Regions from separate parts of the Vreelandella sp. F11 genome, predicted to be linked through region 1. Evidence: predicted binding sites of a transcription regulator. Region 1 holds the regulator's gene; each other region holds the start of a gene.
What was found. The regulator LexA, encoded in region 1, represses DNA repair genes until DNA is damaged. The targets are predictions, from matches to a motif close to TACTGTNTANNTANACAGTA.

Region 1 (7,727 bases):
CCACTTTTAGCTGTGGATGCTGTTGCTGCAATTTGCCGTAAGCGTCACGCAGGGCTGCTTCAAAGCTTGGAGGTAGCGGCGTATCGATGATCCATTGGCGGATGCTGCTGCCCGCCTCGGCCAGCGCTTTAACGTCATCAACGTCAAGGCGGGCCAGGGTTGCATTAATGCGTTCGTTTAAGCCTTCGTGGGAGAGAAATTCACGATAAGCGTGTGCGGTGGTGGCAAAACCGCCAGGAACCGTTACGCCAGCACCAGACAGGTTAGAAATCATTTCACCCAGCGAGGCGTTTTTACCACCGACACGTTCGACGTCCGCCATGCCCAGCTGATCGAACCAAAGAATGTACTCTTCCACGTAACCCCCTCGCGCATAGATATCGGCATGACCACTGGTATGGGCACTAATGCCGTGGATCATGGATAATTGATTGGGACACCCTAGCACCGCGCCAATATATTCGCCATTGGTCTAATAGCGAAGGGAGTGGAGGATTTTTACAACAGCAGGGCTTTTTGGGCTGTTTATGTAGTCAGGCGTATCCACCACAGAGATACCGCCAGTGATGGCACGTTGTGCTGGCATACGGCTCGGCTCACAATAGCCGGATCACTCACCAGTGGATTTAGTTATGAAACGTACGGCTTTTTTTATTTCAGATGGCACCGGCATCACGGCAGAAAGTTTAGGACGTAGCTTACTGGCCCAGTTCAGCGACGTTGAGATCGATATGCAGACCAAGCCGTATATCGATACGCTGGAAAAAGCGCAGGCGTTAGCATCAATTATTGAGTCGACAGCCAACCGCGACGGTCACCGCCCGATCATTATCGACACCATTGTGGATCAGCAAATACGCGACGTTATTCGTAAGGCGTCCGGCTTTAAAGTTGATATTTTTTCAACCTTTCTGGAGCCCTTAGAGCAAGAGCTAGAGACCCACTCCTCCTACAGCGTTGGGCGCACTCACTCGATTGGCAGCGATGATGTCTACATGGATCGTATCCACTCGGTGCATTTCGCACTGGATAATGATGACGGTGCGCGCACCCACCAATACGATAAAGCGGATATCATTCTGGTCGGCGTCTCGCGCTGCGGCAAAACTCCCACCTCGCTCTATCTGGCGCTCCAATTTGGGATTCGGGCGGCCAACTATCCGCTGACGGAAGACGATTTAGACGAAGACGGCATGCTCAAACTACCTAAGGCACTCGCGCCCTATCGCAACAAACTGTTTGGCTTGACCATTGATGCACGCCGTTTATCGGCAATTCGCAACGAACGACGCCCCAATAGTCGCTATAGTTCGATGGATCAGTGCCTACAGGAAGTGCAGCAGGCTGAATCGCTCTACCGCACCATGCACATTCCCTATATAGATGCGACACGCTTCTCGGTGGAGGAAATTTCAACGCGGATGATTGCTGAGACGGGCTTAGCGAGGCGTTTCTCGCCCCGCTAAGTCAAAACTACACAAGTGAAAAACTGCGCAAGCCCCCAGTGAATTACATCCCTTTGGGGGCAAAAATTCCCGGCGCGTTGCGCCAGTAGCCTTTGTAATCCATACCAAAGCCAAACACGTAGCGGTCAGCGACTTCAAGGCTGCAATAATCAGCTTTCAAACCGGGCACGGCTTTGCGATTGTGCTGTTTATCCACCAATACAGCGGTGGTGACGCTGGCGGCCTGGGCCTCTTCGCAGTATGCCAAAATAGCCGCCAGCGTCGCTCCCTCATCCAGGATATCGTCAACAATGACGACGTGACGACCCGCCATGGGCACTTCGGGTGAAACGCGCCAAAACAGCTCACCACCGCGCAGCTCGTTACGATAGCGAGTGGCATGCAGATAATCCACTTCCAACGGAAAGCCCAAGCGGGTAAGCAGGTGCCCGGTGGTAATCAATCCACCATTCATTACACAGTAAAAAACCGGCAGCTTATCGCCTAAATCCCGTGTAATTTCTTCCGCCATACGATCCAGTGCCCGCTCTACCTCTTGCTGAGAAATGAGGCAGTCGGCGTTATCCATCAACTCGCGCATTGAGTCCAGCGACTCTAATGCTTCTTTGTCCAACTTTGACATCTACCAACTCCACGCGGGTTAAAACTTCATTTATTAAAGCTAGGGATTTATTCTGCGCTGGGCTTACTCTGCTTTCGCGCTGGGCTTAGGATTATCCGCTAGCGCTTCCAACTGAGCGTGAGTCCGACGCCAACGGCCCAGTGCGCTAAGCGCGTCCAAGTCTGGCCGAGCACGGCTATAGCGCAGTTTGGCGGGGCGCTTGGTGTTGACTCCCTGGCAGGCAGCCATAACATCAAGCGCAGCGGCTCGGTCGTTACATACCAACAGCATATCGCAACCGGCGGCCAGCGCTGCCTGGGCACGCGCCTTAGGGTCACCCGCTTCGTGCGCGCCTGCCATGCTCAGGTCATCAGAAAAAACGCAGCCTTTGAAGCCTAGCGACTCCCGAAGCATGCCCAACCAGATGGGTGAAAATCCCGCGGGGCGCGTGTCGAAGGCGCTATAAATAACGTGCGCAGGCATGACGCCATCCAGCTGTGAGGCCAACTGGGTGAAGGGAACAAGATCATGCTGTTTAATCACGTCTAACGGGCGGTCATCTACCGGCAAGGCAACATGGGAGTCCGCCGCAACGCCGCCATGGCCAGGGAAATGCTTACCCACAGCGGCCATACCGGCATCGTGAAGCCCTTGAATAAACGCGCTGCCCAACTGGGCAACGTGGTGGGGATCGCTACTAAAACTACGATCACCAATAACGCTGGATAGTCCGCTTTCAACATCTAATACAGGGGCGAAGCTCAGATCCAATCCGCAGGCGGCCATCTCCATCCCCAACAGCCAGCCCGCATCTTTGGCCAATGCCCGCCCCTCCTCCGGGGCAGCGCGATAGCACTCGCCAATACGCGCCATGGCGGGCAGACGTGTTAACCCCTCTTTAATGCGCTGAACGCGTCCGCCCTCTTGATCCACGGCGATCAGTAAATCAGCACGCACGCGGCGAATATCACTGCAGAGCTGGCGAACCTGATAGCCATTCTCGACATTGCGGGCAAACAGAATAATTCCCCCGACCGTCGGTTCTAGCAGCAAGCGTTTCTCTGCAGCCGTCAATTTTGGGCCTTCAAGGTCAAGCATGACCGGGCCTAACGGTTGAGTCATCGTGATTGATCCATTAAAAGGGGCGATGATTCTAGACGATCGTCTAGCGGTGTCAAAATCTGGCTAATCGAAAGACTGACGACCACCGTGCAGCCAAACAGCGGTACCTGGTAAGGCTAATGAATAAATGTAGAGCAAATCACTATTGCGTAAACGAATACAGCCATGAGAGGCAGCCACTCCCATGGGCTCGTCGGGGGGCGTACCGTGAAGGTAAATATAGCGCCGCTGCGAGTCCACCTGTCCACCACGATTCACGCCCTTTTCCAAACCACACAGCCAAAGAATACGGGTCAGAATCCAGTCACGCTCGGGGTGTGCCTCGGCCAGCGCAGTTGAAAAGGTTTCACCTGTCCAGCGGCGGCCTCGGAACACCGCATTTTCGGGCATATCTTCACCGATGGCAGCGCGCACATAGTGCCAGCCATGGGGCGTTTTGCCACTGCCGTTGTGCTCCCCGTTCCCGGCGGCACCGGATGAGATGGCACACTCATGGAGCACTTTAGGCCCTCGCCAACAGCGCAGCTGCTGTTGACTCGTATCAATCTCCAGCCAGATATTCTCAGTCGGGGGTAGCTCAGCTAGCGTAGGCGTTCGCATGTTTTCCTTCTTCAGGTTTAGCTGCTTCAAGGGCCGTGGGTAACGGTGCATTCATGGCAGCCACCACTACCGGGAGCAACCGCCTGACCAAATCACGCACAGAGACCTGTTCGTGATAATCCTTCTCTGCGATATCGCGTAGCGCATCGAGGCCAGACAGGGTAAAGATTACCGTGCCGAGCATAAAGTGTAGTCGCCAGAAACGCTCCGCGTCAGGCAGGTCTGGCGTTGCTTTTCTTACCAGCTCGGTGAAGCGGGTGAACACATCGCCATACTCTTGCTGTATATATCGTCTGAGATGCCCCTGGGCCTGGCTGTAGGCTAGGCCGAGCAGGCGCATGAACACTTTTAAGCTATTGCGCTCGGCAGGTACCGCAAGAACGGTTGTGGCCATCGTCTCAAGCAGTGTTTCAAGTGGAATCACACGCCCGGCGTGTTGGCCTTCAAGCTCATCCAGAGCGGTATGAAAACGCTGATTAAACGGATCCAGATAGCGGGCAAAAACAGCCTGGATCAGGGCTTTTTTGGAACCAAAATGGTAATTAACCGCGGCTAGGTTGACACGCGCTTTGCTGGTGATGTTGCGCAGTGAAGTCTCGGCAAAACCCCGCTCTGCAAACAGCACCTCGGCGGTATCGAGTATACGGGTCACCGTATCAGATTGAGCCATGTCGCTCTCCAGGGAAACAGGTGTTTAAAACATAGCAAAATACTATGCCATAACCTTGGTGGGCTCAACGCTTGATTTATTGATAAAATGTGGCGCGTTAAATAAGCAGAAGCTTAGTTTCAAACGATTAGAAAAATTGTATGGACTTCGGCATTAGGTAGTGACAAGGCATATACTGGACAGAGGAACATACTGTATACTTAACCACTTATTGATTAAGTCGCCATTTAACTTGTTACTGTCTATTCATATTTATGGAGTCTGGTATGTCGCGTCCGCTAACCGCTCGCCAACAGCATGTGTTTGATTTTATCGTTAAAACGATGGGCGAATTTGGCTACCCTCCTACCCGTGCTGAAATTGCCAAAGCACTGGGCTTCCGCTCTCCCAATGCGGCTGAAGAGCATCTGCGTGCGCTGGAACGCAAAGGCGTTATTCGCATTATCCGTAACACCTCTCGTGGCATTCGTCTGCCCAACCAGGAACCTCAAGAGATCCTCGATAGCGCCGCCACTGCGTTACCTGCTACCAGCGTTGAACCGCTGCCCACTGGTCTGCCAGTCATCGGTGAGGTTGCCGCTGGCAGTCCCATTTTGGCAGCTGAACATATTGATCGTTACTGCCCGCTGCCGGCTGAGTACTTCACACCCAAAGCCGACTACCTGCTGCGCGTGCGCGGCCTTTCCATGAAGGATATTGGCATCTTGGAGGGTGATTTATTGGCGGTTCATCGCACTGACCGCGTGCGCGATGGCCAGATCGTGGTGGCTCGCCTGGAAGATGAAGTAACGGTCAAACGCTTCAAACGCCAAGGGCACCAAGTAACGCTGTTTGCAGAAAACCCTGACTTTGCGCCTATTGAAATCGACCTGCGCTCCCAATCCCTCGATATCGAAGGCGTTGGAGTCGGCGTGATTCGTGGCGGCAACGGTCAGGCACTCGGTTAGTCACTCGGCTACTGCAAGTCGATATAGCGGTGGTCATTGAAGGTAGCCACCCAGTTTGGGTGATAGACCAACAGAATGCTTAACAGCATGCCGCTAATAAATGCCTCTGAAGGCATTAGCAGCGGCAAAAAGCGCGCGTACTCCTGAGCGAGATAGATCGCCTCAGGGTCAGTCCCTGCGACGATAATCAGCAGCACCGCTGCCAGCCCTCCCCCTAGCGTCGCCAGCGCCGCACCAAAAAAACCGCAGGCAAACAGAAACACCATCAAGTTATCCGGCAGGCGGCGATCTACTAACCGCCATACCGTGCCAATCACAGCCGCCGGAACGATTCCCGTCACCAGCACATTCGCCCCCAGCAACAGCCACTCATTGCGGCCAATCACCACCATAGCGACATTGATCAGCACGTTGCTGATCAGCGCTAGCGGCGCTTTAAAAACGAGTGTCATCAAAACTGTGAAGACCAGGTGCAGCGTTAGCCAATCAACCGCCTGGGCACGAAGCTGCCACATCAGCATCACCGCCAGCGTAGCCCCTAACCAGCGATGTTGAAGCGCTGTATCCTCGATTAATACCTGCCAAGGCCGCCGCCATAGTGCACACGCCATCACGCCTAGCGAAAGTAGCCAGGTGAGCAGCAGCGCCCAAGGCGCTAATACACTTTGCGCAAATGACATGGCGGCCTCTCAAGTTGATGAGCGTTAGCTAAACACCACGGTCTTGTTGCCGTGCACCAGCACGCGATCTTCCAAGTGCCAGCGCAAACCGCGAGCGAGCACGGCTTTTTCGACATCACGTCCAAAGCGTACTAGATCCGTAGGTGTGTGGCAGTGGCTAACGCGATGGATATCCTGTTCGATGATAGGGCCTGCGTCGAGTTCCTCGGTCACATAGTGGCAGGTAGCGCCTATCAGCTTAACGCCACGCTGGTAGGCCTGGTGGTAGGGCTTAGCCCCGGCAAAAGAGGGCAGAAAGCTGTGGTGAATATTGATCACTCGCCCCGCATAGCGCGCACACAGCTCGGGGGGCAGTATTTGCATATAGCGTGCCAGCACCACGCAGTCAGCGCGAGCGCTGTCGATTTCGGCTTGAACCTTGGCAAACGACGCTTGCTTATCGTCAGGGTCGACCGGTACATGGTGGTAAGGAATGCCGTACCACTCGCTCAGCGAACGCATATCGTCATGGTTGGAGATAACCCCAACAATATCGCAATCCAGCTCACCCGCCTGCCAGCGGTAAAGTAGATCTACCAGGCAGTGTGACTCCCGTGACACCATCAGTACCACCCGGCGACGCTGCTGGGTATCCACTAGTGACCACTGCATATTGAATTCGCTAGCCACCGGCTCAAACGCCGCGCGCAGTGCTTCCACCGACATACCCACCGAATCCGCCAGGATTTCATAGCGCATAAAAAAGCAGCCGGTTTCTAAATCTGAGTGCTGGCTGGCTTCAGTAATAGAGCCGCCCTGCTGGGCAATAAAGTTTGAAACCCGTGCAACAATACCTACCCGATCAGGACAGGAAACCACTAAACGATAATAATGAGACATGTGAGCTACTCTTGACCTATTTTCTAAGGTAATTATGACAAACCAGCGGCTTAGGCTTCATATTGTATCGGAAGGCCAAGGATGATTGTTAGCCGCCCCTGCCTTCCCGTATAGTTAAGTCACTACTTTTTAGGTTTTTCATAACAGATGCATTCATCACGCGTTCAAATTCGTCCCCGTCGTCGTCCACCGCTGCGCCTTTTGCCGCTGGGGGGATGCGGTGAGATTGGAATGAATCTAACGCTATACGGTTATGACGATTACTGGATAGCCGTGGACTGCGGGATGATGATTCGCCAGGATCTTCCCAACTCGCCGCTACAAGTGCCCAATCTCGACACACCGAAAGCACTAGGCATCGTGCCCAAAGCGCTGTTTATTACCCATGGTCATGAAGACCACATAGGCGCAGTCGCATGGCTCTGGCCGATGTGGAACTGCCCCATTTATGCCACCCCATTAGCGGCGGGGCTGCTGAGACTGAAGTTTGCCGAGCATCAGCTGAGCAGCGCATCCATCCATGTCATTGAACCTGGTGAGGCACTTGAAAGTGGGCCGTTTACGCTGCGCTACTTGCTTTTAACCCACTCAATCCCCGAAAGCTGTGCGCTAATAATGATGGCCGGTGGCTATCGTGTTTTGCATACCGGCGACTGGAAACTCGACCCAGAACCGATCATTGGCACGCCGATCAATGCAACCCACTTCAAGGCACTGGCGCCAGTTGACTTAGTCGTCGGCGACTCCACAAACGCCCCTATG
Region 2 (7,727 bases), 1.8 Mb from region 1:
AACAGATTCTGGAACAGGTCTATCTCGTAGTTGGAGTGCACGCCTTGCATGACAGCGGCGACACGCTCCAAGCCCATACCGGTATCGATAGAGGGTTTCGGCAGCGGGTTGAGCGTGCCCTGGGCATCACGATCAAACTGCATGAAGACCAGGTTCCAGATTTCTATAAAACGATCACCGTCCTCTTCCGGCGTTCCCGGCGGGCCACCCCACACTTCAGGGCCGTGATCAAAAAAGATCTCCGAACAGGGGCCGCAAGGACCGGTATCACCCATCTGCCAGAAATTATCCTTTGCTCCGATACGCGCAATGCGCTCGTGAGGCACGCCAATATCGTCAGCCCAAATGTTGTAGGCCTCGTCATCTTCCGTAAAGACGGTAACCCATAGTTTGTCTGCAGGCAGCCCAAGCCGCTCAGTGAGAAACTGCCAAGCGAAACGAATGGCGTCGTGCTTGAAGTAATCACCGAAGCTGAAGTTGCCCAGCATTTCAAAAAAGGTATGGTGGCGCGCGGTATAGCCCACGTTGTCTAAATCATTATGTTTACCACCGGCTCGCACGCAGCGCTGGGCGGAAGTCGCCCGCACATAGGGGCGCGGGTCGCGGCCTAAAAAGACGTCTTTAAAAGGCACCATACCTGCATTCGTGAACAGTAGGGTGGCATCGTTGCCAGGCACCAATGACCCTGTTGGCACGATGGTGTGCCCCTGCTCTGCAAAGTATTCAAGAAAGGCCTGTCTGAGTTCTGCGCTCTTCATAGGGTATCCGTAACAAGAAAGCGTGATGTCCCAGGGCGCTGTCACCGCTACCCTCAGGGGTCGCAAAGCAGCCATTATAGCGCAGTTGTCAAACGACTAAAGCCGGACTTAGTGGCAGAATGGCAAACAGCTGTGTGGACAGCCAGATGAACAAGCGTATTAGAGCGCTATTAGAAATGTAAGAGGGGAAGGGTTACGGGCTGTAGAAAACGTATTAGAGGCAGGAGAGCGCGTAGCGAATTTGCTCAAAATCGAAGCCGCGGTTGGCGAGAAAGCGCTCGCGTCTAGCGCGCTCTTTTGGGGAATCACCAGGGCTATCAAAACGCCGCGCCAGGGTTTCCCGGGCTAGCTCAAACCAGTCGACCTGCTCGCCCTCCTCCACCTCTTCAAAAGCGGTGGTAAGGGTCTCCTGGTCAACGCCGCGCTGGCGCAACTCGCCTTTAATACGAATAACGCCTTGGCCACGCAGAATACGCGTGCGTACGAAACTAGCCGCAAAGCGCGCGTCAGACTGCAGTCCCTGCTCAACCAAGGAGTCCAAGCACTCATCGATAGCCGCATCGTCGAAGGCTTTTTTCTTCAACCGCTGGGCAAGCTCGGCGCGGGAGTATTCGCGCCGAGCCAGTAAGCCAATGGCGATGTCACGGGGTGTGGCATCGCGCTGGGAGCTAAAGGCCATCAGATGCTCTTCGCTAATATCGGCTTCGCTAGCATCGTCTTAGAGCAGATCGTCATCGCCCGCATCCAATTCTGCTGCTGCTTCGGCAGGCGCATCTTCCTTCTCCTTTTTAGGATCAGGCTTGGCCAAGAGCTGCTCACGAATCTGCGTTTCGATTTCGAGCATAATTTCGGGGTGCTCTTCCAGGTAGAGCGCTGAATTGGCTTTACCCTGACCGATTTTCTTACCTTTATAGCTGTACCAGGCACCGGCTTTGTCGACGAGGTTGCACTGCACGCCCAGATCAATGACCTCACCGGCGTGATAGATCCCCTTGCCGTATAGAATCTGGAACTCAGCCTGACGGAACGGCGGCGCCACCTTGTTTTTGACTACTTTCACGCGGGTTTCGTTACCAGTGACTTCATCACCCACTTTCACCGAGCCGGTGCGGCGGATATCCAAACGCACGCTGGAGTAGAACTTAAGCGCGTTCCCCCCCGTGGTGGTTTCAGGACTACCAAACATGACACCAATTTTCATGCGGATCTGGTTGATGAAGATCACCAGGCAGTTGGCGTTCTTGATATTACCAGTGATTTTACGCAGCGCCTGAGACATCAAACGCGCTTGCAGGCCGACGTGGGAGTCACCCATTTCGCCTTCTATTTCAGCACGCGGCGTCAACGCCGCGACCGAGTCGATAACAATTACATCAACACCGCCGGAGCGAACCAGCATGTCGGTAATTTCAAGCGCCTGCTCGCCGGTGTCCGGCTGGGAAACCAACAGGTCATCCAGGTTAACGCCCAGCTTTTCGGCGTAGCTGGGGTCAAGGGCATGCTCGGCGTCCACGAAGGCACACACTTTGCCTTGTTTTTGCGCCTGAGCAATCACCGAGAGGGTCAGGGTGGTTTTACCCGACGACTCCGGGCCAAAGATTTCGCACACGCGGCCAAACGGCAGGCCGCCGATACCAAGGGCGATATCCAGACCCAATGAACCGGTGGAAACCGACGGCATGACGACACGCGGCGCGTCGCCGAGACGCATGACGGTGCCCTTGCCAAACTGACGGTCGATTTGGGTGAGTGCAGCGTTTAGCGCTTTAGTGCGGTTGTCATCCTGAGCCATGCAGTGATTCCTCATAACAAGCTGTATAATTAGCCAGTAGTATGCCAAAGATTACGCCGTAAACAAATCCTTGATCACGCTTTCTCTCATCTATTTTCTTATGCGCCTTTCTGGATAAGCGACTTTTCCTTACCACTAGTGCGTCTTGCTCGCCTTTTCCCGCTCATTCAGGCGCGCCACCAGCCCTACCAAGGCCTGACGTACCGCCTGCTCTCGAACAGCCTGGCGATCGCCAGGGAAGTGAAAACACTCAGCCTCCTGGGCAGCACTATCTCCCCAGGCCAGCCAAACCGTCCCCACTGGCTTCGCATCGCTGCCGCCATCCGGGCCAGCCACGCCGCTAACGGCAACGGCCAATCCTGCACCACTTTCACGGCAGGCCCCTGCGACCATGGCATTAACCACTTCTTCGCTTACCGCACCGTGCTCGGCCAGCGTGGCGTCAGGCACGCCTAACAAGCGTGTTTTAGCCGCATTCGAATAGGTCACATAGCCGGTCGTAAAGTAAGCAGAGCTTCCCGCAGTGGAGGTGATAGCGCTGGCAATGCCGCCCCCTGTGCATGACTCCGCGGCGGTCACTTCCACATCCAACTGCTTACACAGCCGCCCTAGCCGCTGAGCCAACAGGGTTAAATCAAGATTTTTCAGGCTAGTTTCGCTGGGCACTATCGTCGCTCCTTCAAGTGTGTCGTCTGTTCAGCGTAGAATACTGCGTTTAGCTTGCTTAAAGAAATTGCCCATGCCGTAAGCCGAGATGGCTTGCGCCACGCTCAACCAGGACGCCCATGTCACAGGCCATTCCCCCCAACACGCCAATGATCACCCAGTATTTAAAGATCAAACGCGAGCACCCCGAGGTACTGCTGTTCTACCGCATGGGGGATTTTTACGAACTGTTTTTCGACGATGCCAAGCGCGCCGCCGCACTGCTGGATATTACCCTTACCCAGCGCGGCCAGTCGGGCGGCAAACCGATTCCCATGGCGGGCGTACCCTACCATAGCGCTGAGGGTTATCTCGCGCGCCTGGTCGCTGGCGGCGAGTCGGTGGCTATTTGTGAACAGATTGGCGATCCCGCCACCAGCAAAGGCCCCGTCGAGCGCCAGGTGGTGCGTATCGTCACCCCCGGTACGCTCCACGATGAAGCGCTGCTCGATGCACGTCGTGACAACGTCTTGGTCTCCGTTGCCCCAGGAAAAGAGCGCTGGGGCCTTGCTTGGCTGGAGCTCTCCAGCGGGCGTTTTAACGTGCTGGAAGTGGAGAGCGAAGCGGAGATGCTGGCAGAGCTCACACGCCTCTCCCCCGCCGAACTGCTGGTGCCCGAAAGTCTGACGCTACCCGATGCCTGGTCGCAAAAGCGCAGCCTGCGCCGCCAGGGGGAGTGGCTGTTTGACTTGGAGAGCGCTACTCGCAGCCTCTGCGACCAGTTTGAAGTGCAGGATTTACGCGGCTTTGGCTGCGCGCACTTAACCACGGCGCTGATTGCTGCGGGGGTACTGATCGACTATGCCCGGGATACCCAGCGCTCGCGCCTGCCCCACGTGACCGCCATCAGCGTTGAGAACCGCGATGATGCGGTGGTGATCGACGCTGCCAGCCGCCGTAATCTGGAAATCGATATCAACCTGGGCGGCAGCAGCGATAACACCCTGGCCAGCGTGCTGGATACCTGCACCACCGCCATGGGTTCGCGGCTGCTCAAGCGCTGGCTCAACCGCCCGCTACGCCAACGCGACATCGTGCAGGGGCGCCATGCAGGTGTGGCGCTGTTAAGCCTGGATGCCGCCTATATGCCACTGCGCGAAACGTTAAGCGCGGTGGGCGACGTGGAGCGCATTCTCGCTCGCGTAGCCTTGTATAGCGCTCGCCCACGAGATTTGGCGCGCCTGCGCGATGCCTTGGTAACGCTGCCGGAACTGGAGCAGCAGCTCAGCGAGGTAGAGAGCGGCAGCGCTTTGGACAACCTGCGCCCGCATATTCGCCCCTACCCGGAAATGGCCGATATGCTCAGCCGCGCGCTGGTGGAAAACCCGCCGGTGGTGATCCGTGATGGCGGTGTGATTGCCGACGGTTTTGATGCTGAGCTCGATGAGCATCGTGGCATGGCCGAGAACGCTGGTGACTACCTTATTCAGCTAGAGCTTCGCGAGCGCGAGCGCACGGGCCTTGCCAACCTCAAAGTGGGCTACAACCGGGTACACGGCTACTTTATCGAGCTGCCGCGCTCCCAGGCTCAGCAGGCGCCTGCCGACTATATCCGCCGTCAAACGCTAAAAAACGCTGAGCGGTTTATTATTCCCGAGCTCAAAGAGTTTGAAGATAAGGCGCTGTCGGCCAAGTCACGAGCGCTCACCCGTGAAAAATGGCTCTATGACCGCCTACTGGGCGATCTCAACAATACTCTTCACGCGCTACAGAGCACCTCCCAAGCCCTGGCGGAGCTGGACGTTCTGTGCGCCTTTGCCGAACGCGCCGAGGCGCTAAATTGGGTGCGCCCGACACTCACGGAAACCACCGGCATTCAAATCAACGCGGGGCGTCACCCGGTGGTCGAGCAGGTGAGCGAGACGCCCTTTGTGCCTAACGACGTGGCACTCAATCCTGACCAGCATATGTTAATTATTACTGGCCCCAATATGGGCGGTAAATCGACCTATATGCGTCAGACGGCGCTCATCGCCCTACTGGCCCACTGCGGTAGCTTCGTGCCCGCAGATGCCGCAGAGATCGGCCCACTGGATCGAATATTTACCCGCATTGGCTCATCGGATGACTTGGCGGGCGGACGCTCTACCTTTATGGTGGAGATGACTGAAACCGCCAATATTCTGCACAACGCCACCCAGCAAAGTTTGATCCTGATGGATGAGATTGGCCGTGGCACCAGCACCTTTGACGGTTTATCCCTGGCCTGGGCAAGTGCGGAGCATCTCGCCAAGGGGCGTGCGCTAACCCTATTCGCGACCCACTACTTTGAAATGACGGCGCTGCCTGAGCATATGGAAGGCGTGGCCAATATTCACCTCACGGCCACCGAGCATGGCGATAGCATTGTGTTTATGCACCGCATAGAGGCAGGCCCGGCAAGCCAAAGTTACGGCTTACAGGTGGCGCAGTTAGCGGGGGTTCCTGGTCACGTGATCAAACGCGCCCGTGAAAAGCTGATGACCCTGGAACAGCGCGATGTAGATAACACGGCGCAGGCGCCAAGAACCGCTCCCCAGCAAAACGATCTGTTCGCCGCCGCGCCGCATCCGGTGGTCGAGGCGTTGGAAAACGTCGATATAGATGATTTAACACCGCGGGAAGCATTGTCACTGTTGTATCAGTGGCGAGACCTGATCTAATAGTACTCATAAACTTGGAAGGCCATAAGTGAGCTTCTATTGCCATTGCAGGTTGGAGCGAGGGTCTTTCGACAGAACCGTCGAAAGTAGCGCCCACGGACGGGGTCACAGCGCCCTCGCGGAAACCTGTACTGGCATTGCTACCCACAGAGATAGCTCAGGAATCATATGGCGCTTGCCGCGGGGTAAGCGCACCTCTAGAATGTCGCTCAAACTTTTAGCTTATAAAAAACGGCTGATTTATAACCATTCACGATTGACCATGGCTGGGAGCACCCCGGCCCTGCAAGAGGGATAGCAAGATGACGTTTGTCGTTACCGAGAACTGCATCCAGTGCAAATACACCGACTGTGTGGAAGTCTGCCCGGTCGACTGTTTCTACGAGGGCCCGAACTTCCTGGTCATTCATCCGGACGAGTGTATCGACTGCGCGCTGTGTGAGCCCGAGTGCCCCGCCGAGGCGATATTCTCCGAGGATGAGTTGCCGGATGGGCAAGAGGCCTTTATCGAGATTAACGCTGAAATGGCCGAAGTGTGGCCGAACATTGCCGAAAGAAAAGATCCACTGCCGGACGCCGAAGAGTGGGATGGCAAGCCAGGTAAGCTTGAGAAATTAGAGCGCTAAGGCTGGCGGTTCATTCATCAGCACTTCTCTTTAAAACCAGCGACCACGCTGGTTTTTTTATTGTGTTGCCGACAGTGGGTCGTCAAAAGTGTGTTGTCCCAACCCCCAGACAAAAAAAGGCGGCCCGTAGGCCGCCCGCTCCAAGCACTTCCTCTGACCACTCCCTGGATCAACCTCCTCAGATGACATCCTTGCCGGGACTTACCTCACTGTATCACCCGGCGCATCTGACCTACATCCCGCTGCATCCTGACTGAAGCGTCCTTGCCTCCCCTAGTCCTGAATGTATTGTGGCATATCACAGCGGCTTCTCAACAAAGCCAAAATGCAAAAAGGCGAGCCTTTGCGGCTCGCCTTATTTTATAAAATGCAATAAAAACAATTACTTAAAGTTAAATTAGTGAAAAATTAGGCAATTTCTTACCCAAAACGAGCGAATTTCGTCGGCATTTGTAAGATATCTCTTACAAAATTTTGAGACATCTCTTACAAGTGCCTCTAAAAATTCGCTCGCAATTGGTTTTTACTGCCCCTTAATTGCCTTCAAACCTGGGTAGGTTACGTCTCCAAGCTCCGCTTCAATCACCAGCAAACGGTTGTACTTGGCAACCCGGTCGGAGCGGCACAGAGAACCTGTTTTGATCTGCCCGGCACAGGTACCCACTGCCAAATCGGCAATGGTGGTATCTTCGGTTTCGCCGGAGCGGTGGGAAATAACCGCCGTAAAACCCGCATCCTGAGCCATCTTGATGGCATCCAGCGTCTCGGAGAGCGAGCCGATCTGGTTAAACTTGATCAAGATAGAGTTACCAATCTGCTCATCAATACCGCGCTTGAGAATCTTGGTGTTGGTGACGAAGAGGTCATCGCCCACGAGCTGTACTTTGTCACCCAGCTTATCCGTCAGCGCTTTCCAACCCGCCCAGTCCGACTCATCCATGCCGTCTTCAATAGAGACAATGGGATAGTCCGCACACAGGCCTGCCAGGTAATCGGTAAAGCCTTGAGCGTCGTAGCTTTTACCTTCACCGGAAAGGTTGTACTGGCCATCTTTATAGAATTCGGAGGAAGCACAATCCAGCGCCAGGGTAACGTCCTTACCCAGTACGTAACCTGCATCTGCCACGGCCTGTTTAATCACCGCCAGCGCATCAGCGTTTGACGCCAGGTTAGGCGCAAAGCCGCCCTCGTCACCGACGGAGGT
Region 3 (7,727 bases), 1.8 Mb from region 1:
AAAATTGGAAAAGATTGTCTTTCCGCTGGTGCTGTTGATTTTGGTGGCGCTGTTTCTGCCCGATGCAGCTCCGCTGCTGGGTATGTTCTGCTTCGGTAATTTAATGCGCGAATGCGGCGTAGTCGAACGCTTGTCAGATACCGCGCAAAACGCCCTGATCAATATCGTCACCATAATCCTTGGTCTGTCAGTGGGCTCCAAGCTGATGGCCGAGAGTTTTCTCTCGTTTGAGACGCTGGGGATATTAGGCCTTGGCATTGTCGCCTTTGGCATCGGTACGGCCGCTGGGGTACTGATGGCCAAGCTGATGAACCTGGTGAGCAAAATGCCCATCAACCCCTTGATCGGTGCTGCGGGCGTTTCCGCCGTACCTATGGCGGCGCGAGTGGCGAACAAGGTGGGGCTGGAGTCCAATCCGCATAACTTCCTGCTGATGCACGCGATGGGCCCCAACGTGGCGGGGGTTATTGGGTCAGCAGTGGCGGCCGGGGTAATGATTAAATACCTGGGTTAATGTTGAACGAGTGAATAAATAAGCGCGGTGTACTGACACTTGCAGTATGTCGCGTTTTTTTTGATGGGCTATTCCGACGGGCTATCTAGTTAGTGAGAATACCGATAGCGCTCTTCAAGCGGTTTTCTAACGGGGCAAGATCAAGCGGGCAGTCCCTTGGCCAGCCAATGGTTAGACGCACGCCATCAGCATCGTAGTCGGCTTGTTCAATAGGGACATCGCGCTCTTCGCACCAGGTGCGGGCAATTGCTTCATTGGCAAAGGTGAGGCGCAGAGTGTAACTATCGCGCTCAACGACTTCCCGGGTAGGCAGCGTCTCAAGGGCATGGCTAACCGCCTGAGCGTAAGCGCGGGCTAAGCCGCCGGTGCCCAGCTTGGTGCCACCAAAATAACGAATGACCACACAGCCGATCTGGCCTAGTTGGCTGCCCTGGAGAACCTGATACATGGGTCGGCCAGCGGTGCCGCCAGGCTCGCCATCATCGGAAAAGCCAATCAGGTTTTGCTCGCCGGGTGGCCCGGCAATGTAAGCAGTGCAGTGGTGGCTGGCAGTAGGGTGCGCATTTTTCGCCGCAGTCAGCAGGTTGGTGAATGCATCGATATCAGGGGCGTGGCACATCCAGGTGATAAACTGGCTTTTTTCGACTTCGATGTCAGCCGTATGCCATGACCCAATGGGTAGCTCGGGAACCCGATAGCGCATTAATGCTCCGTGAAGGTAGTCTCACTTTTCACACCCATTACCATGCCGAGTACCTGAATATCCCGGTTATGCAAAAATAGCGCTGGCTGCAACGTATCCTCTGGCCATAACTCTACGCCAAAGCGGCTGATAGAGAGCTGCCTCAAGGCAATTGTTTGCTGGTTAATTTCGGCAACGGCGGTTTCTGTCTGGGTATCGTGTTGATAGCGCCGGATAATAATGACATCGCCATCGAACAAGTTGCAATCACACAGTGCGTTGCCGCGCACTTTGAGTGCATAGGTGTTGCGTCGAGTAACGCTAGGTGCAGTCGCGTAAGGGCGCAGTGCCGGTTGTCTGTGGCCGAACGTAGCGGTAGGTGCTGCCATCGATAGGGTCATTAGGAAATCTCCATTGCATGTTCTTTCATACAGTGTTTCTCATTGTAGACCTGTTTTTGCATACAGTGCTAGAGATAATTGGTCTTACGACATATTGATGGAGATCACGCTGCGACCCAGCGCCGCATTGTGTGAGTGGCGAGAAAGGGGCTTTACGTGTAGAGTTCGACGCGAAATCAATATGCCAGGAGAGACGCTTGAGCCTGTGTCTACAAGCCCGACAGCTTGGCTGTGAACGCGACGACCGCTGGCTGTTTCAAGAGTTGGATCTGGAGGTTCGCAGCGGTGAAATAGTGCGAATTGAAGGGCCCAATGGCAGTGGCAAAACCAGCCTGCTAAAAATTCTCTCCGGGCAGCTCAGTGACTACCAGGGCGAACTGTTCTGGAATGGCGCTGCGATGAACCAGGCGCGTGAACATTTTCTCGCGAATTTGCTCTATTTAGGGCATGCACCAGGCATTAAGTCAGGACTTTCCGCGTTAGAAAATTTAGTCTGGTATCAGGCATTAAGCGGGGAAAGTGGCCATGAAGAGCAGCGCTTAGAAGCCCTTGAACGGGTTGGGTTGGCAGGCTTTGAAGATGTGCCCGCAGGGCAGCTCTCGGCAGGCCAACAGCGCCGCGTAGCGCTGGCGCGCTTAACGTTAACGCCGCGCGCCCTATGGGTACTGGATGAACCTTTTACCGCGATTGATCGCCACGGCGTCGCGGATCTAGAGAAACAGCTTGTTGCCCACGCTCAGGCGGGGGGCTGCGTGTTAGTAACAACGCATCACGAGTTAACCGCTTCACCGTTGCTCAGACGGATATCCCTAGGGTAAAGGAGAAAGGGTTGCACAGCTCTTTACATGGCGTTTCAAATAGCTCTTCACACGGCTCTTCACAAAGCTCGGAGAGTACCCAGCAGCTTTCAGCAGTTCCACTGCGTGAGCATAAGGGTGGGTTAATGACCGCAGTGAAGGCCACGCTCGTGCGTGACTTAACGCTATTGCTCAGACGCCGTGGCGAAGTGCTGAACCCGCTGGTGTTTTTTGCCCTGGTGATCACGCTGTTCCCGATCGCCATTTCGCCCGACCCTGAGCTTTTAGCGGTGATTGCGCCGGGGTTGCTGTGGGTCGCAGCGCTGTTAGCCGCGCTGCTGTCATTAGATAGCCTGTTTCGTAGTGATTATGACGACGGCAGTCTGGAGCAACTATTACTGGCGCCCCAGCCGTTAGTCGCGCTGAGTTTGGCCAAAGTGGCCGTGCACTGGCTGCTGACCGGACTACCGTTGGCCCTGATGGCGCCAATATTAGGTATCATGCTGGCGCTGCCAGCGGGTAGTTACGCCGTGCTGGCCCTGTCGCTGGCGCTGGGTACGGCAAGCTTGAGCTTGATTGGCGCCATCGGTGCGGCGCTAACTGTCGGTCTGGCGCGGGGCGGTGTGCTGCTCTCGCTGCTGGTGCTACCGCTGTATATTCCGGTGCTCATTTTTGGCGCAGGTGCGGTGCAAGCGGCCATTCTCGGCGACGGTGTCTCTGCACATCTGGCGATCCTGGGCGCGCTACTCGCTGCCTCTCTCATGTTGGCGCCGTGGGCGATTGCCGCATCGCTGCGTATCAGTATTAACGGTTAAGGACAGGACACGCTATGTGGGCCTTTATACACAAGCTGGGATCACCTAAATGGTTTTATGCCATTAGTGCCAAATTACAGCCCTGGTTCTGGGTCGCGGCGGCGCTGTTGATCGTTACTGGCACCCTATGGGGGCTCGCGTTTGCGCCGGCGGATTACCAGCAGGGTAATAGCTTCCGGATTATTTACGTGCATGTGCCGGCGGCCTTTTTGGCTCAGTCAATTTTTATCGCCATGGCGGTTTCCGGTCTGGTGTTTATGGTCTGGAAAATCAAAGTCGCCGATATGGCAGCGGCAGTGATGGCGCCTCTTGGCGCGGCGATGACCTTTGTGGCGCTATTTTCCGGCGCCGTATGGGGCGTGCCCACCTGGGGAACCTGGTGGATGTGGGATGCCCGGCTAACCTCCATGCTGATTCTGCTGTTTTTGTATCTAGGCGTGATTGCCCTGCGTGGGGCGTTTACCAGCCGCGATAGCGCCTCACGGGCAGCCTCGGTGCTGGCCATGGTGGGGGTAATCAATATCCCTATCATCAAATACTCAGTGGATTGGTGGTATACCCTGCACCAACCTGCCTCCTTTACTCTGACCTCGCGCCCGGCAATGCCCACCGAAATGTGGCTGCCGTTAGTCATTATGGTGCTGGGTTTTTACAGTTTTTTTATTGCCTTAACGCTGATGCGTACGCGCAGCGAGATTCTTCGCCGCGAAGCTAACAAGCGCTGGGTACAAGATCTGGTCAAAGATCAGGTCGAGGAGGCTCGCTAATGGCATTTGACTCATTTGCCGAATTCCTCGCCATGGGTGGCCACGCACCTTATGTCTGGTCTGCCTGGGGGGTAACTGCGCTACTGCTGCTCGCCACCATCTGGCATGCACGTGCTGAACAGCGCCAACTGCTCAAAGGCTTGAAACGCCGCGCAAGACGCACAAAAAGCGCAAGGGGGAACGCCCAATGACACCGAAACGTAAACAGAAACTATTCGTTATTCTGGGGCTTGTGTCGCTAGCCGCGATTGCCGTGGGGCTGACCCTGTACGCGCTGCGTGCCAACATCAATCTGTTTTTTAGCCCGGTGCAGATCGCCCAGGGTGACGCACCCCTGGAGCGGCAGATTCGCGCTGGTGGCATGGTGAAGGAGGGCTCGGTTTCCCGTGATCCTGAGAGCCTGGACGTCGAATTTGTCGTTACCGACTACGTCGATGACCTGGAGGTTTACTACAGCGGGATCCTGCCCGACCTGTTCCGTGAAGGCCAAGGCGTGGTGGTGGTCGGTGAGCTTCAGACCGACGGTCGTTTGTACGCCGACAAAGTCCTCGCGCGCCACGACGAGAACTATATGCCCCCGGAAGTGGCGCAAGCCTTGGAAGAGGCAGGCTATTCGCCAGCTGACTACCAGGCCAAAGCCGCCGAGGTGGGTAAACGCCTGGATGAAGAAGGCGTACCCCAAGCAAGCGAATACTAGTTCCCGTTCCTCAGGGTTGGCAACAAAGCCGGAGCACACATGCTTATCAAACTGATTCCTGAAATTGGCCATTTTGCCCTCATTATCGCGCTGCTGATGGCGGTGGTGCAGGCGGTGATGCCGTTGGCTGGTGCGGCGACTCGGCGCCCGCTGTGGATGGCCTATGGTCAGCCCATGGCCGTAGGGCAGTTTGTGTTTATTGCCATTGCCTACGCCTGTTTGACCGCCAGCTATATGCTGGACGATTTTAGCGTGGCAAACGTGGCCAATAACTCCAACTCGCTGCTGCCCTGGTACTACAAGTTCAGCGCGGTGTGGGGTAACCACGAAGGGTCGGTACTGCTGTGGAGCTTTATGCTCGCGGGCTGGGGCTTTGCAGCCAGCCTGTTCACCGGCAACCTGCCGCGGGATATGGTCGCCCGAGTCATGGGCGTGATGGGCATGGTCTGCGTCGGCTTCTTGCTGTTTATTTTGATCACATCGAACCCCTTCGAGCGGCTGCTGCCCGATATGCCCCGCGACGGCGCCGACCTTAACCCGCTGTTGCAAGACTTCGGGTTGATCGTGCATCCGCCGATGCTCTACATGGGCTATGTAGGATTTTCCGTGGTGTTTGCGTTTGCCATCGCGGCGCTCATGGGCGGGCGTTTAGACGCCGCCTGGACGCGCTGGGCACGGCCTTGGACGAACCTGGCCTGGGCGTTTCTGACCGTGGGCATTGCGCTGGGCAGCTGGTGGGCCTATTACGAGCTTGGCTGGGGCGGCTGGTGGTTCTGGGATCCGGTCGAGAACGCTTCACTGCTGCCTTGGCTTACTGGTACCGCGCTGGTTCACTCACTGGCGGTCACCGAGAAGCGCGGCTCGTTTAAAAGCTGGACCGTGCTGCTGGCGATCTCGACCTTCTCGCTATCACTGATGGGCACTTTCCTGGTGCGCTCTGGGGTGCTGACATCGGTGCATGCATTTGCCAACGACCCTGCGCGTGGTTTCTTTATCCTCATGTTGCTGGCCATTACGGTAACGCTTTCACTGCTGGTGTTTGCGCTACGCGCCCCGCGGGTGAGTCATAAAGTCGGCTTTAACTGGCTCTCCCGGGATGCGCTGCTGCTGGTCAATAATATCTTTCTGGTGATTATGACCGTCACCGTGCTGCTGGGAACCGTCTATCCGCTGATTCTGGATTCGCTGGGGTTGGGCAAAATCAGCGTGGGCCCGCCTTACTTTAATGCCCTGTTTGTCCCGCTTACCGTGGTGATGTGTATCTTTATGGGGCTCGGCTCGGTAACGCGTTGGAAGAGCATGGCGGCAGGGGATCTGACCCGTAAATTGTGGTTAGCAGGCGTTGCCGCGCTGCTGATAGGCCTATTAATGCCGCTGTTGTACCGCGGTGAATGGAACCTGTTTGTCTCCCTGGGCATTATCTCCGCGCTCTGGATTGTACTGCCGATGGTGCGCGATGTGTTTGATAAAACCCGCCACGCCAGTTCGTTTGTCGCCGGGGTGCGTAAACTCTCTCTGGCTTATTGGGGCATGGTGCTGGGGCATATCGGCGTTGCCGTGACTATCGTTGGCGTGACGGTCGTCTCCAACTACAACATCGAGCGCAATGTGCGCATGTCGCCGGGCACTACGGTGGAAGTTGCGGGCTATCAGTTCACCATGACCGAGCTAACCGAACGGCGCGGGGCCAACTTCCTGGCGGATACCGCCATGCTTCAGGTTCAGCGAGGCGACTCAGGCCGCAGCTTTACCATGCGGCCTGAAAAGCGTCTTTACCTGGCCACCGGTATGCCGATGACCCAAGTGGCCCTGCGCCCAGGGCTGTTCCGCGACCTCTATGTGGCCATGGGTGAAGACCTTGGCGATGGCAGTTGGGCGATGCGGGTACAGTACAAGCCGTTCGTCCGCTGGCTCTGGCTGGGTGGCCTGCTGATGGCGTTCGGCGGCGTGCTGGCAGTGCTCGACAAACGCTATCGTCGCAACGTGGTCACCCGTGAAGCGCCGAAAGTGGTCAGTGAAGGCAGTCGCGCGCGGGAGGCCACGGTATGAAGCGACGGCTACTGCTACTGCTGCTGCCGGTGGGGTTTTTAGGCTTGGCGCTGTTCTTTTATCAAGGCCTCTCGCTGGATCCCTCCCAGCGTGACTCAGCGCTGATGGCGCGGGAGTTTCCGAGTTTTGAAGCTACCACCCTGCGTGATGAAAATCGCCGCGTTGACCAAACGCTATTAGAAGGCGAAGTGACCCTGGTGAATGTTTGGGGCGAGTGGTGCCCTGCCTGTAAGCAGGAGATGCCGCAACTGCTGGAACTGGCTGACCGCGGCATTCGCATGGTAGGGGTCAACTACCGCGATACTCGCGAGAAAGGCATGCAGTTTCTCAGCGAATTTGGCGACCCGTTTGAGGTTAATATTTTTGACCCAGAAGGCGAGCTAGGTTTTGATCTTGGCGTCTACGGTGCCCCGGAGACGTTCCTGGTCGATGCCGACGGCATCATTCGCTATCACCATAAAGGCTATGTATCACCCCAAGACGTGCGCGAACGTATTCTGCCGGAGGTGGAGAAATGGCGCTAATGCGAACCATGGCAGCGTTACTACTGTTGTTCATAGCGTTTGGTGCAGCGGCAGGCGGTATTGAGCTGCGCGAATTTGACGACCCGGTGATGGAGAAGCGTTACCGCGACTTAACCGCCTCTATGCGCTGCCCGCTGTGTGAAAACCAGGCGATTGACGACTCGGACGCGCCTATCTCGGCTGATATGCGCGAGCGTGTTTATCAACTGTTGCAAGATGGCCAGTCGGATATCGAAATTATCAATCACATGGTGCAGCGATTTGGCGAATATATTCTCTATAACCCCCGTTTAGAGAGCCGTACCTATCTGCTTTGGGGCCTGCCCATTGGTCTGGTATTGCTGGGGGCAATGGTAGTCGTACTGATGATTCGTGCCCGCCGTAACGCCTCTGCTAAAGCGTTGAGCCCTGAAGAGCGCCAACGTATAGAAGCGCTGACTAACCGTAAGAGGTCTTCATGACGCTGCTCTGGATTGCGATT

Region 2: a site for LexA is predicted at 2,570-2,589, ahead of recA (recombinase RecA). Genes of this name have one in related genera too.
Region 3: a site for LexA is predicted at 1,646-1,665, ahead of ACFIOZ_RS03745 (LexA family protein). Genes of this name have one in related genera too.

The regions. Positions count from the first base shown of each region.
Region 1 covers NZ_CP170448.1:2,603,257-2,610,983, forward strand. Annotated here, with positions in the region: gene ppsA (phosphoenolpyruvate synthase) at 1-358, opposite strand, end outside; gene ACFIOZ_RS11855 (pyruvate, water dikinase regulatory protein) at 633-1,466, shown strand; gene ACFIOZ_RS11860 (hypoxanthine-guanine phosphoribosyltransferase) at 1,510-2,088, opposite strand; gene nagZ (beta-N-acetylhexosaminidase) at 2,152-3,189, opposite strand; gene ACFIOZ_RS11870 (L,D-transpeptidase family protein) at 3,253-3,789, opposite strand; gene ACFIOZ_RS11875 (TetR/AcrR family transcriptional regulator) at 3,767-4,459, opposite strand; gene lexA (transcriptional repressor LexA) at 4,726-5,406, shown strand; gene ACFIOZ_RS11885 (energy-coupling factor ABC transporter permease) at 5,415-6,086, opposite strand; gene purU (formyltetrahydrofolate deformylase) at 6,111-6,965, opposite strand; gene ACFIOZ_RS11895 (ribonuclease J) at 7,197-7,727, shown strand, end outside.
Region 2 covers NZ_CP170448.1:796,684-804,410, reverse strand. Annotated here, with positions in the region: gene alaS (alanine--tRNA ligase) at 1-758, opposite strand, end outside; gene ACFIOZ_RS03685 (regulatory protein RecX) at 973-1,437, opposite strand; gene recA (recombinase RecA) at 1,477-2,550, opposite strand; gene ACFIOZ_RS03675 (CinA family protein) at 2,686-3,219, opposite strand; gene mutS (DNA mismatch repair protein MutS) at 3,336-5,897, shown strand; gene fdxA (ferredoxin FdxA) at 6,200-6,523, shown strand; gene eno (phosphopyruvate hydratase) at 7,047-7,727, opposite strand, start outside.
Region 3 covers NZ_CP170448.1:812,859-820,585, forward strand. Annotated here, with positions in the region: gene ACFIOZ_RS03735 (sodium ion-translocating decarboxylase subunit beta) at 1-514, shown strand, start outside; gene ACFIOZ_RS03740 (IMPACT family protein) at 600-1,217, opposite strand; gene ACFIOZ_RS03745 (LexA family protein) at 1,217-1,597, opposite strand; gene ccmA (cytochrome c biogenesis heme-transporting ATPase CcmA) at 1,795-2,415, shown strand; gene ccmB (heme exporter protein CcmB) at 2,541-3,209, shown strand; gene ACFIOZ_RS03760 (heme ABC transporter permease) at 3,224-3,976, shown strand; gene ccmD (heme exporter protein CcmD) at 3,976-4,167, shown strand; gene ccmE (cytochrome c maturation protein CcmE) at 4,164-4,673, shown strand; gene ACFIOZ_RS03775 (heme lyase CcmF/NrfE family subunit) at 4,713-6,722, shown strand; gene ACFIOZ_RS03780 (DsbE family thiol:disulfide interchange protein) at 6,719-7,246, shown strand; gene ACFIOZ_RS03785 (cytochrome c-type biogenesis protein) at 7,237-7,707, shown strand; gene ccmI (c-type cytochrome biogenesis protein CcmI) at 7,704-7,727, shown strand, end outside.